Regions from separate parts of the Listeria grandensis genome, predicted to be linked through region 1. Evidence: predicted binding sites of a transcription regulator. Region 1 holds the regulator's gene; the other holds the start of a gene.

Region 1 (6,090 bases):
AATGAGCAACTTGGCTTGTTTGAAGATCTGGAATTGCCGTTATCGAAAGTTTTAGCGAAGATGGAAATGTACGGCGTCAAAGTGGATATCGCGCGTTTGGAAGATATGAAAGTAGAGCTAGCCGGTCGATTGAGCGAACTCGAAAAAACGATTCACGAATATGCAGGCGTCGAATTCAACATCAATTCACCGAAGCAACTCGGCGTAATTCTATTTGAAAATCTAGGGCTACCAGCGGAAAAGAAAACGAAGACGGGGTACTCCACATCTGCGGACGTACTCGAGAAGTTAGCGGGCGCACACCCGATCATAGAAAGCATTCTAATGTACCGCCAACTAGGCAAGCTCCAATCGACGTACATCGAAGGCTTGCTGAAAGTAACACACCAAGATACAGAAAAAGTTTACACGCGTTTCAACCAAACGTTGGCACAAACCGGTAGACTAAGCTCGGTTGATCCAAACCTGCAAAACATACCGATTCGCCTAGAAGAAGGTCGTAAAATCCGACAAGTATTTATTCCATCTGAACCAGGCTGGAAAATGTTTTCCGCGGATTATTCGCAAGTAGAGCTCCGCGTCTTAGCACATATTTCCGAAGATGAGAATTTGCAATATGCTTTTAAACACGACTATGATATTCATACAAAAACGGCAATGGATGTTTTCCATGTGGAGCAAGAAGCGGTAGATTCGCTGATGCGCCGCCAAGCAAAGGCCGTTAATTTTGGTATTGTGTACGGTATTAGTGATTACGGTTTGTCTCAAAACTTAGGAATTACTCGAAAAGACGCGCGCGATTTTATTGATCGTTATTTTGCAAGTTACCCTGGGGTGAAAGATTACATGGAGAATATCGTGCGTTCGGCGAAGGAAAAGGGCTATGTAGAGACGATTTTGCATCGCCGTCGTTATATTCCAGAAATTACAAGCCGGAACTTTAATGTTCGTGGATTTGCTGAGAGGACTGCGATGAATACGCCAATCCAAGGAAGTGCCGCCGACATTATTAAAAAAGCGATGATCCTCATGAACGACCGTCTTATCTCGGAGAAACTAGAAGCACGGTTGTTACTCCAAGTACACGATGAGCTGATTTTTGAGGCGCCTGAGAGCGAGATCGCGAAACTAGAAGAAATTGTTCCAGACGTCATGGAAAACGCCGTAGAGCTCTCTGTTCCGCTTAAAGTAGACAGTTCTTTCGGAGATACATGGTATGACGCTAAATAACATAAGTAAGGGGTTAAAAACATGCCAGAATTACCAGAAGTAGAAAATGTTCGGGCTACTCTCGCCGAACTTGTGGTAGGTAAGGAAATGGATCAAGTAACGGTTGGTGTTCCAAAGATGATTGTGGGGATGCCAGCCGAGCAGTTTATCGGCAACATGATCGGTCAAAAAATCGAAGGCGTTCGCCGTCGTGGCAAATTTCTACTCATCGATACAACGGACGGTACTTTACTGTCACACTTACGGATGGAAGGGAAGTATCGCCTTCATGATGCTACTGATCCAATCGATAAACACACACACGTCACCTTCCATTTTACGGATAACACCGAGCTACGCTATCTCGATGTCCGCAAATTTGGCACGATGGAACTCGTTCTCAAACATCAAGAAGGTCTCACAAAATCCATCCAAAAATTAGGACCAGAACCGCTCTCCGCAAGTTTTAAGAAAGGCGTTTTTGGAGAGAAACTAACAAAATCAGGGCGCGCTGTCAAAACCGTTTTGCTCGACCAAAGTCTTGTAGCGGGAATCGGCAATATTTACGCAGATGAAATTTGTTTCCAAGCAAAAGTGCTACCAGAGAGGCCGGCTAACACGCTTAAACCTGCGGAAATTAAACGATTATACGAGAGCACGAAAGCGATCATGACAGAAGCAGTTGCCCTCGGCGGTTCGACGATTCGGACGTATGTCAATTCACAAGGCAAGATTGGCGGTTATCAAGATAAGTTGCAAGTTTACGGCGAAAAAGGCAACCCGTGTCCTGTCTGTGGTACGCCGATTGTGAAAATCAAGCTAAACGGTCGTGGCACCCATTTTTGCCCGAAATGCCAGAAATAGGGGATGAATATGGCTTATATTATCGGTTTAACAGGAGGCATCGCCAGCGGGAAAACGACGGTTAGCAATATGTTAGCTGATGCCGGATTCCCGATCGTTGACGCGGACATCGCTGCCAGAAAAGTCGTTGCAAAAAACACGGAAGGCGCAAAGCTTATCCAAGCCGCTTTTGGAGAGGCGGTTTTTGGCAAAGATGGAGAGTTAGATCGCCCCAAATTGGGTGAGATTATTTTTCATGATTCGGAAAAAAGGGAGACCTTAAATGCGATTGTGCACCCGCTTGTGAGGCAATGGATGCTTGCAGAACGCGATAGGTTGATTGCTCGTGGTCACGAGGTTATCGTCTTTGATATTCCACTTTTGCTAGAAAGTAAACTGGAAGCGATGGTGGATACGATTGTCGTTGTTTATGTCGATGAACAGACACAGCTTGCGCGCCTGATGCAGCGAAATGATTTGTCAGAAAAAGACGCGAAAGCAAGGATATCCAGTCAAATGCCACTATCCGAAAAAATCAAACATGCCGACATCGTAATCAATAATGTGCATGGCTTGGTTGAAACAAAGCAACAAGTAGATGAGCTGATCCGCACTTTTTCAAAGTAGAAGGTTGTAGGCAAGTCGTGGTATACTGTTAAAAAGCAAGTAAGGAGTGGATGACAATGAAGTGCCCATCGTGTAAAGGTAATAACTCACGTGTCGTAGATTCAAGACCCGCGGATGATGGCAATTCCATTCGCCGACGCAGAGAATGTGAGGCATGCGGATTTCGCTTCACAACGTTCGAAAAAGTAGAAGAAAGCCCACTGATTGTTGTGAAAAAAGACGGTGTAAGAGAAGAGTTCGCTAGAGAGAAAATATTGCGAGGTCTCATTCGTGCTTGCGAGAAGCGCCCAGTTTCCGTCGAGCAACTAGAAGATGTTGTGAACGCTGTCGAACGCGAATTGCGCAGTATCGGTGAGAGTGAGGTATCCTCGCATTTGATCGGTGAGAAACTGATGGATAAACTGGCAACTTTAGACGAAGTAGCCTATGTGCGCTTTGCCTCTGTATATCGCCAGTTTAAAGATATTAGCGTTTTTGTAGATGAACTCAAAGAATTAATGGATAAGACAAAACAAGAGTAAGAAAGGTGAAGTAGCGTGGCAGAATTTTGGATGGAGTTACAGCCGGTCGACAGCTATCGTGTGAAAGCGAATGGCGTTTTGTCAGAGAAAGACCGCAAAATCTTGACTTTTTTATATCAACCACTGATGGGAGCCGAATGTCTAGCGCTTTATGACACGCTTGTGACCGAAGTGGAAGAGAATCGGCTCTGGTCCGAAAGTCACAGCCACACGCAGCTACTCAACCTGCTTGGCATCAGCTTGCCGAACCTTTTTCAAGCGCGTTTAAAATTGGAAGGATTGGGTTTATTGCGCAGTTTCGTGCAAACGGTCGGTGAATCCCGACATTACATATACGAAATGGCAGCACCGCTTTCCCCAGAACAGTTTTTTTCCGATGGCTTACTCAATATTTATCTATATAGCAAGATTGGTAATGCGCAGTATCAGCGTTTGCGTCGCTTCTTTTCTGATACACCGATGTCAGAGGATGGATTCGATGAAGTGACGCGCTCGTTTCAAGATGTTTTTGAGACATTTACAGGAAGTGAATTGCCGGTGACTACCGTCGAAAATGGGGAACCGGTTGGCCGAGCACAGTCACGTGGTTTGACGCTTGATGATAAGGCCTTCGATTTTGCCGTGATGATTCAAAGTTTGTCGCCAACGATGTTATCGCGAAATGCGGTGACCGAAGAAGTTCGCGCCTGCATCTTGAAGCTACATGCGATTTATGCGATTGAAGAGCTCGACATGGTACATTATCTGTATCGTTCTGTGCAAGCGGACGGCACACTCGATTTAGATTACCTACGTAAAATCGTGCGGGACGGCTACCAAATGCAGCACAATCGTTTGCCGGAATTAAAGGCGAAAACGGCGGCACCACCCGAGACGACAACCAAGCAAGAACTGCAAGAAGGTGCCTCTGATACGGAAGCATTGGCGTATTACTTGGAAAATGTGACTCCGTACCAATTAATGGTCGATATTAGCGATGGCGCTGTGCCTGCCGAAACCGACCTCAAAGTTATTGATGAAGTGATGGCGCAACAAAATTTGCCGATTCCAGTCATGAATGTGCTGATCGAATATGTGCTGCTTCGCCTAGATGGTAAAATCTCTAAAAACTATATGATGACCATCGCGGCTCATTGGAAGCGCAAAAAAGTGCAAACCGCAAAAGAAGCTATGGAGATGGCATGGGCGGAACATGAGAAGTACAAGAAACTTCAAGAAGAAGGTACACAGAAAGCGCCGAGCAATTATCGCAATAACAATCGTAAATTTAACCAGACAGGGCGTAAAGAAATTTTGCCTGATTGGTTTGATAAAGAAGAAGTGAAGCCTGTGGAAAAAGCGATGACAACTCGTGAGAAATCAACGCTTGATAAGCAAGTCGAAGAAATGAAAAAACGGTTGAAGGAAGGTAGGTGACAACGATGGATAAAATCGAACGAACGCTCGGCCAGCTTTTTCAAGGTCGTGATTTTGAGAAACAGTATGAAACGCTCAAACAGCAAGTGTTTGCCTACGCGCCGGTGAAGCATTTTCTACAAGAAAATAAGGCGGATTTAACCGAACAAATCATCAACCAAAACTTATCGAAGCTCTACGAATTTATGACGGAACATCAGAAATATGAGCAAAAAGAAGATACATTGATGCCCGGATATGCGCCACGATTAAGTCTTAATGGCGACTATATCACGGTAACGTATTATCCAACAGAAGAGAAAATCCAAGCAGACCGTCAGCGTGCTATCGAAAAACGGATTCGATCTCTCTATATGCCAAAACAAGTAATGGAAGCGACACTGGACGATTTTACGATCGACAATGAATCACGGAGCGCGGCATTTCTTGCTGCAGGTGAATTTCTAAGCACGTATGAAAAAGGCGCGACTGGCATGCAAAAAGGCTTATATATTCACGGTAGCTTTGGAACAGGAAAGTCTTATTTGCTTGGTGCTATGGCCAAGGATTTGGCGTTAAAAGGAATTTCGACAACGCTTGTTTACCTGCCTGAATTTATGCGTGAAATCAAGCAATCTATTGCCGATAATAGCGTGGGTGAAAAGATTCAATTTGCAAAGGAAACCGATATTCTAATGCTCGATGATATTGGGGCAGAATCTATGACCACCTGGACGCGTGACGAAGTGCTCGGTGCTATCTTACAATTCCGGATGCAAGAAGAATTACCGACGTTTTTCTCATCCAACTATAGCATGGAGCATCTGGAAAACCACCTGATGTTTTCCAATAATGGTACCGAAGAGCGAATGAAAGCTCGCCGTATTATGGAGCGGATTCGCTATTTGTCGAAAGAGGTCGAACTGGACGGCAGAAACAGGCGATATTAGATTTTGATATAAAAGCTTGCCATTTTGCGTCATCCGATTTATAATACAGGTAATGATGAAACAAGTATTGATAAGGACAACATTTTACTCGTGTTTAATTTGCAGAGAAGGAGGCATTGCTGAGACCCTCCTAATTAGCCAGTAAAGTGACCCCCTTTGAACTTTCCATTCGAAATAGTGAGTAGTTTGGAACGGATCACACCGTTAACTGTGACAAGAGTAGAATTCTGTTAGAGTTCTTGAATCTTGGGTGGAACCACGTGTTGAAAGACTCGTCCCTTGCATAAGCATGGGATGGGTCTTTTTTTGTTCCTAAAGGTTAGAATGTGCTTGAAAATGTCCGCGTTTCGTCTAAAAATTTGAAGAAGGAGTCGAAAAAAATGAAAATTACATTTCCAGATGGTGCAGTAAAAGAATTTGAGGCAGGCGTCTCAACCGCTGATATCGCAGCATCAATCAGCCCAGGTCTTAAGAAAAAAGCGTTAGCAGGTAAAGTGAACGGAACTTTGGTTGACCTTGTGACACCGATTCACGAGGATTCAAAA
Region 2 (6,090 bases), on a different contig from region 1:
CCACAAGTCAGCGATGATTTTGTCCTCAAGCTCGTCTGTATACGGCGTTCCATATCGAAATGACTGCGCTGCCTCATTGTAGCATCCTTCACAATGAAAAGGACAACCAGAAACGTACAAACTACACCGCACACCTTCACCATCCACAAAATTAAACGGTTTATAATCCGCAATATAATTCGCCGAAAGCTTCTCTGCACGCCATTCTTGCGGTTTTGGATTATTCATTTGAGGACTCCAGATGCTTCACCCGTTGCGTAATCTCTTCATGGCGGCCATGCACCATTGGCCGTTTCATCGGATTTCCCAGGTAACCACACGTCCGCTTCACGACATCCGCCGTTTCTGGATTCGTATTGCCACACTCTGGGCACTTAAACCCTTCCGCAGTCGGCGCAAACTCCCCTTCAAAACCACACTCATAGCAACGATCAATCGGCGTATTTGTTCCTAAATAAGCCACGCGATCATAAGCATAATCCCAAACAGCCTCGAGTGCCTTCAAATTATGCGTCAGCTTTGGATACTCACAATAATGAATAAAACCACCCGAACAATATTCTGGATATTCCATCTCAAAATCGAGTTTTTCAAACGGCGTCACTTTTTTGCGGACATCGTAATGGAACGAGTTTTGGTAATATTCTTTGTCGGTAATATCCTTGATATCGCCGTATTTCTCGCGGTCTAGGCGGTTAAAGCGATCCGTCAAACTCTCGCTCGGCGTCGAATACACGCTGAACCAATAGCCGTACTCTGCCTTCCAAGCATCCGCGTATTCCTTCAGCTTTTTCACAATCTCAATCGTGAACGCCTTGGCTTCTGGATTCGTCTCCCATTCGCCACCATAAAACATCGTCGCAGCCTCATACAAGCCAATGTAACCAATTGAAATCGTCGACCGCTCTTTGTTAAAAAGCTGATCCACATCCTGCCCATCATCAAGCCGTTTTCCGAACGCCCCGTACTTATACAAAATCGGTGCATTCTCCGGTTTTGCTGCGCGAACCCGCTCCAATCTGAAAAGTAGCGCATCCTTCACTGTCTGCATTCGTTCCGTGAAAATTTCCCAGAATCTTTCTCGGTTTCCCCCGCTTTGAATCGCAATCCGCGGCACATTCAGCGTCACAACGCCCAAATTATTCCGTCCCGCATTCACAAAATTACCATTCTCATCACGCCAAGCAGGCAAGAACGATCGGCACCCCATCGGCACCTTGAAATCCCCCGCCAAGCGCACCAACGAATCATAGTTCAGCACATCCGGGTACATCCGTTTCGCCGAGCACTCCAGCGCCAACTGCTTAATATCGTAGTTCGGATCCACCGCTTCCAAATTCGTTCCCCGTTTGATCGAGAATACCAACTTCGGAAAAATCGCCGTCTGCTTATCCTTCCCAATCCCGCCAAGTCGCACTCTCAAAATCGCCATCTGAATCTCGCGTGCAAACCAGTCCTCGCCAAGCCCAAAGCCTAGCGTCACGAATGGCGTCTGCCCATTACTCGTGTACAACGTATTGATCTCGTACTCCAAACTCTGCATCGCGTCATAAACATCTTTTCGCGTCCGTTCTCGCGCAAATTCCACCCGGCGCTCCGCCAAAACCCATTTTTCCGCCTCTTCCTCATGTTTCTCATAATTCCGTTTCGCATACGTCGCCAAAACTTCATCAATCCGATCCACCGAACACCCACCGTACTGCGAGCTCGCCACATTCGCGATAATCTGCGCTATCTGAGCGGTCGCCGTCTGAATTGACTTCGGACTTTCCACATTCGCGTTCCCAATCGTAAAACCATTCGCCAGCATGCCCGCAATATCGATCAAACAACAATTCGTCATCGCGTGATACGGACTATAATCGAGGTCATGAAAATGAATGTCCCCTTTCAGATGCGCATTCGCCACATGTTTTGGCAACATATATTTCAGCGCATAGCTCTTCGCCACCGCGCCCGCCGTCAAGTCCCGTTGTGTATTAAAGACCGTTGCATCCTTGTTCGCATTCTCATTCACAACCGTTTTATCCCGATCCAGCAACTTCTGCACACTCACCGTCAAATCCGTCATACTCGCACGATACGAATCCCGATCATGCCGATACTCAATATAAGCTCGCGCCACATCCGGGTATGTAGACTTCATCAAATGATCCTCGACCACGTGCTGAATCTCATCAATCGTTACCGCCATATCATTTGGTAAACTTTTCACAATATCGACTAAAACTGCTTCCAAATAAGCCGCATCATCGACACCACAGCTCACCATCGAAGCCTGCACTGCATTCCTGATCTTAATCAGGTCAAATCCGACCTTCCGACCATCTCTTTTAATCACTAATTGTTCCGTTTCCTTCTCCACGTACATATCTCCGCTTCCCTTCAAACACTATATATTGTATCCGCATCCTCATTATGACACAATATACATGGTTTTTCTAACAATAATCGAATTCCATCAGAAAATAGGCTATTAGGAGCAACTTTCAAAAAAATCTTACCAAACACGAATGTGATTATACCAACAATGTCACCTCACCAGATAATAATGACTACATAATGAAGAGGCTAATGGCTTATTTATTCAAAAAAACCTCAAAATCCAGCGTACAGATTTCGAGGTACTCGTTTTTATTCAACTGTATAATTATACTGCTTTCGCAATAATTCTGCGTCTAATTTACGGTTTTCGATCTCATGTCGATAATACAGCACGACTGAGCCTTTTTTGATCTTGTTGATCTTGCCGCGAGACACGAGTGAGAAAAAGCATTGGCGGGACACGTCAAGGTATTCAACGGCCTCTTTCGTAGATAGGAAGTACTCATCCAGCATTTCTAAAAGTTTTTTATTTTCCATGTGGTCCCCCTACTTTTTTATTTCCAAATGTTTTTTTAGTTTCGTTAAACCTTCGTGTAGTCCAACTTTGCTTTCCCAACCTAGTAAATCTGCTGCGCGCCCGGCGTCTAAAACAGAGCGCCTAACATCTCCAGCTCGTGGTGCTTCAATAAAGATCGCTACATTTCTCTCGAAAACTTCTAAAATTTCTTTGTAGATATCTAAAATCGCGATCTCTTCTCCAGTACCGACATTAACGATTGTATTGACTGGCTTTTCGCTAGCTAGTTTGTTGATTTCAACAACATCCGCAACGTAGACGTAATCACGCGTACAGCCGTTTGGCATGTCTGGGTAGGTCATCAACACGGATGGCTTTTCTGCCAAAATATTGTTTAGGAAAATCGGGATGACACCACATTCGCCATCTGGAACTTGCCTTGGGCCATAAATATTAGCATAACGTACTACCGTGAATTCATAACCGTATTGCGCGGCGTACATTTCAATATATTTTTCACCTGTAAATTTAGTTAAAGCATACGGGGAAATAAGTTGGGGCGTGTCTGCCTCAGATGACTTCTCCGTGCCTTCGATTTTTTTACTGAGCGCTCCACCAGAAGAAACATAGATAAAGTTTTCAATTGGGTGCGCCTTTACGCAATCAAGAATAGTCATCAGACCGACAAGGTTAACGTCTAAATCATAGCTTGGGTTTTCAACAGAATAAGCAACGGATTTTTGTGCAGCGTGGTGGTTTACATGGCTTGGTTTATGTGTCTCGAAAAGTTGCATCATCAGATCACGATCGCGGATATCTCCTTGAACGAATGTGAATGCTGGATGTTTAATGATTTCAGATAGATTATTTAAATTTCCTGATACTAAGTTGTCGATACAGACGACGTTATAACCTTCGCTAATATACATTTCACAAAGATGAGAACCGATAAAACCTGCGCCACCTGTTATAAAAATAGTTTTTTCCATTATTTTTGCCTCCTGAATTTCTATTTTTGACTGCGGTATTCATTGTTTAAAGCGACCATGTAGATTGTCGCGAGTACGAGAAAGATACTTGTGTTGGATACTAATACAGTATCAATTGGGCTTGTGAGTAGGGCATAGACGATTGGCAGGAAAATTAGGAACTTGATTTGGTACGTGCTACCAACGATTTCTTTGTACAGTAACCAAAGCACGTAACCGATAATGACGATGATGAAAAACATACCGAGGAATCCAAGCTCACCGATAATCATCGCCCAGTAAGAGTCCGTCACAAAGTTGGGATTTTCTTGCGTAAGACCCCACACACGGGAAATGCCATATTGTTCGTAAAGCGGCGAGTAGTTCAGGCGTGAGGCGTTGGAACCGAACATACCAAGGCCGGCGCCAAACGGAGCATTTTCACTTGCGATCGTTAAGCTTGTGTCAAGTAGTACCCCGCGTGCTTCTCCATCTGTTCCTAGGAACTGGTTGCTAATCCTGTCGCTTCCTAACCAGTAGAAAACACCGCCGATTAGCGCGTATACATAAATCGGAATTCGCTTGATGTAAGGGAAGATGAGAATCAATAGTATCAGACAAAGATAGAAGCCGATCGATGTTGTTCTTCCTGCTAAAAAGACAAGGATGAAGTTTGCGAAGATGATATAGTACGGCATTTTTCCTTGTTCGGACCATGAAATAAAGATATGGACGATAGTGATAACGATGATCGTGGCTGCAAATTGAGCTGGGTGGCGGAAACCAAACGATACTGTTTCGATGCCAAAGCGAATGTCAAATGGTTCTAGGAAGTGTAGCGGGATATTGAGAACGCCGATGACAAGGAAGATCGTGGTGAGTATCGTAGACATCCTACGGAAAAACAGTGTGCTTGTCCGGAATTTTGTGTTACGAAACAAGAACAGGCCGCTCCAAAAGACGATGACGAATTTTAAAATGGAGAACATCGAGTAGATTTGAAGGAACATCGTGTTGCTCGGTTGGTGGAATGCGTTTGGGATGAAACAGTAGATGATGAAAATAATACTAATCGCGAACAATCCGATGTCGCTTGGACGGAGTGTGAAACGTTGCTTTGTTTCCAAATAAGTTAGTTTAGCAATCGCGCTAACTGCGAAGATCACAGCGATGATCTTATCGATCGCATCGATTTGTGGGATGATTTGTTGGATAAGACTTGCGAATAATGACAGTAGCAAGGCGATTAAAAAAGCAACCATGTTTCACACTCCTTCGTTTTTTTAGAGGTTTTCGTAAAATTGTTCCCACTTGTTATTACATGCATCCATCGAAAACTGGTCTTGGACGGCATGATGGGCTTTTGTACTCATTAGCTCACGGGCTTCTTGATTATCGAGTAAGTCTGCGATGGCCTCGTGTAGTTCTGTGATATCTCCGGGTTCAATAAGCAAACCGTTTTGTTTATCGTGGATGATTTGAGGAATGCCTCCGACGTTTGTACTAATGTTTGGAATGCCGTGTGCCATTGTTTCTAGAATAGCCATTGGAAGCGCTTCATGGTAGGATGGCAAGATGTGCAGTAGCGCGCTTTCTAAGATTGTTTGTTTTTGGTGGCTTTCGACCCAACCGCCAAGTGTGACGTTCGTTAGCTTGTTTTGATTGATTTGGGTTTGGGCTGTTTCGATATCGCCGATGCCGTAGAAAATGAACTCGTATTCTTGATAGGTGGCGCCGAGTGATTGGATGGCGCGGAGTAGGTCGTAGCTTCCTTTTTCTTGGCTGACATTTCCAAATGTGACAATTGTTTTGCTGGTGTTATTATATGGGTTCGTGCGCGGAACCTCGACGGCGTTTTCCATAACGCTAACCGGGGTGTCACACATATTTTCATAGTACGTTTTCCACGCTTCGCTGAGGACAATAATGTGATCAAGACGGTTCAGATGATTCACGATGCGTTTTTGTATAAAGCTTGTTTGCTGGTCGTAAAAAATGCCAAATCTTGAGCCATGCATGTGTAAAATGACTTTGCTTCTGAAAAGTTTGGCGATGTTGATGAAGATCATTTTGCGATAGAAGCTACCTTTTTGAGAGGTGTGAATGTGCACGATGTCGATTTTTTGTGTGATTGCCACGTAGCAGAGTTGCATGATGGCGCGTATAAACATCCAGAGCTTGAATAGTGCGCTACCTTCTTTCCAACTAGCGATATAGTGAATGTTGACAGTTTCACTTGCAAATGTTTTTTCAAAGTTGGCGATGACGGTTGCGATACCG

What was found. Region 1 encodes NrdR, which represses ribonucleotide reductase genes. Its sites were predicted from a motif close to AACACNATATATNGTGTT; they were not measured.
Region 2: nrdD (anaerobic ribonucleoside-triphosphate reductase) is a predicted target of NrdR. The motif match lies at 2,389-2,406, and genes of this name have one in related genera.

The regions. Positions count from the first base shown of each region.
Region 1 covers NZ_JAASUG010000004.1:167,233-173,322, reverse strand. The annotation lists gene polA (DNA polymerase I) at 1-1,230, shown strand, start outside; gene mutM (DNA-formamidopyrimidine glycosylase) at 1,252-2,073, shown strand; gene coaE (dephospho-CoA kinase) at 2,083-2,679, shown strand; gene nrdR (transcriptional regulator NrdR) at 2,736-3,200, shown strand; gene HCJ54_RS07375 (DnaD domain protein) at 3,216-4,616, shown strand; gene dnaI (primosomal protein DnaI) at 4,622-5,545, shown strand; T-box leader at 5,604-5,828, shown strand; gene thrS (threonine--tRNA ligase) at 5,926-6,090, shown strand, end outside.
Region 2 covers NZ_JAASUG010000008.1:48,933-55,022, reverse strand. The annotation lists gene nrdG (anaerobic ribonucleoside-triphosphate reductase activating protein) at 1-228, opposite strand, end outside; gene nrdD (anaerobic ribonucleoside-triphosphate reductase) at 221-2,371, opposite strand; gene HCJ54_RS11510 (helix-turn-helix domain-containing protein) at 2,635-2,862, opposite strand; gene HCJ54_RS11505 (SDR family NAD(P)-dependent oxidoreductase) at 2,872-3,831, opposite strand; gene HCJ54_RS11500 (hypothetical protein) at 3,852-5,072, opposite strand; gene HCJ54_RS11495 (glycosyltransferase family 4 protein) at 5,094-6,090, opposite strand, start outside.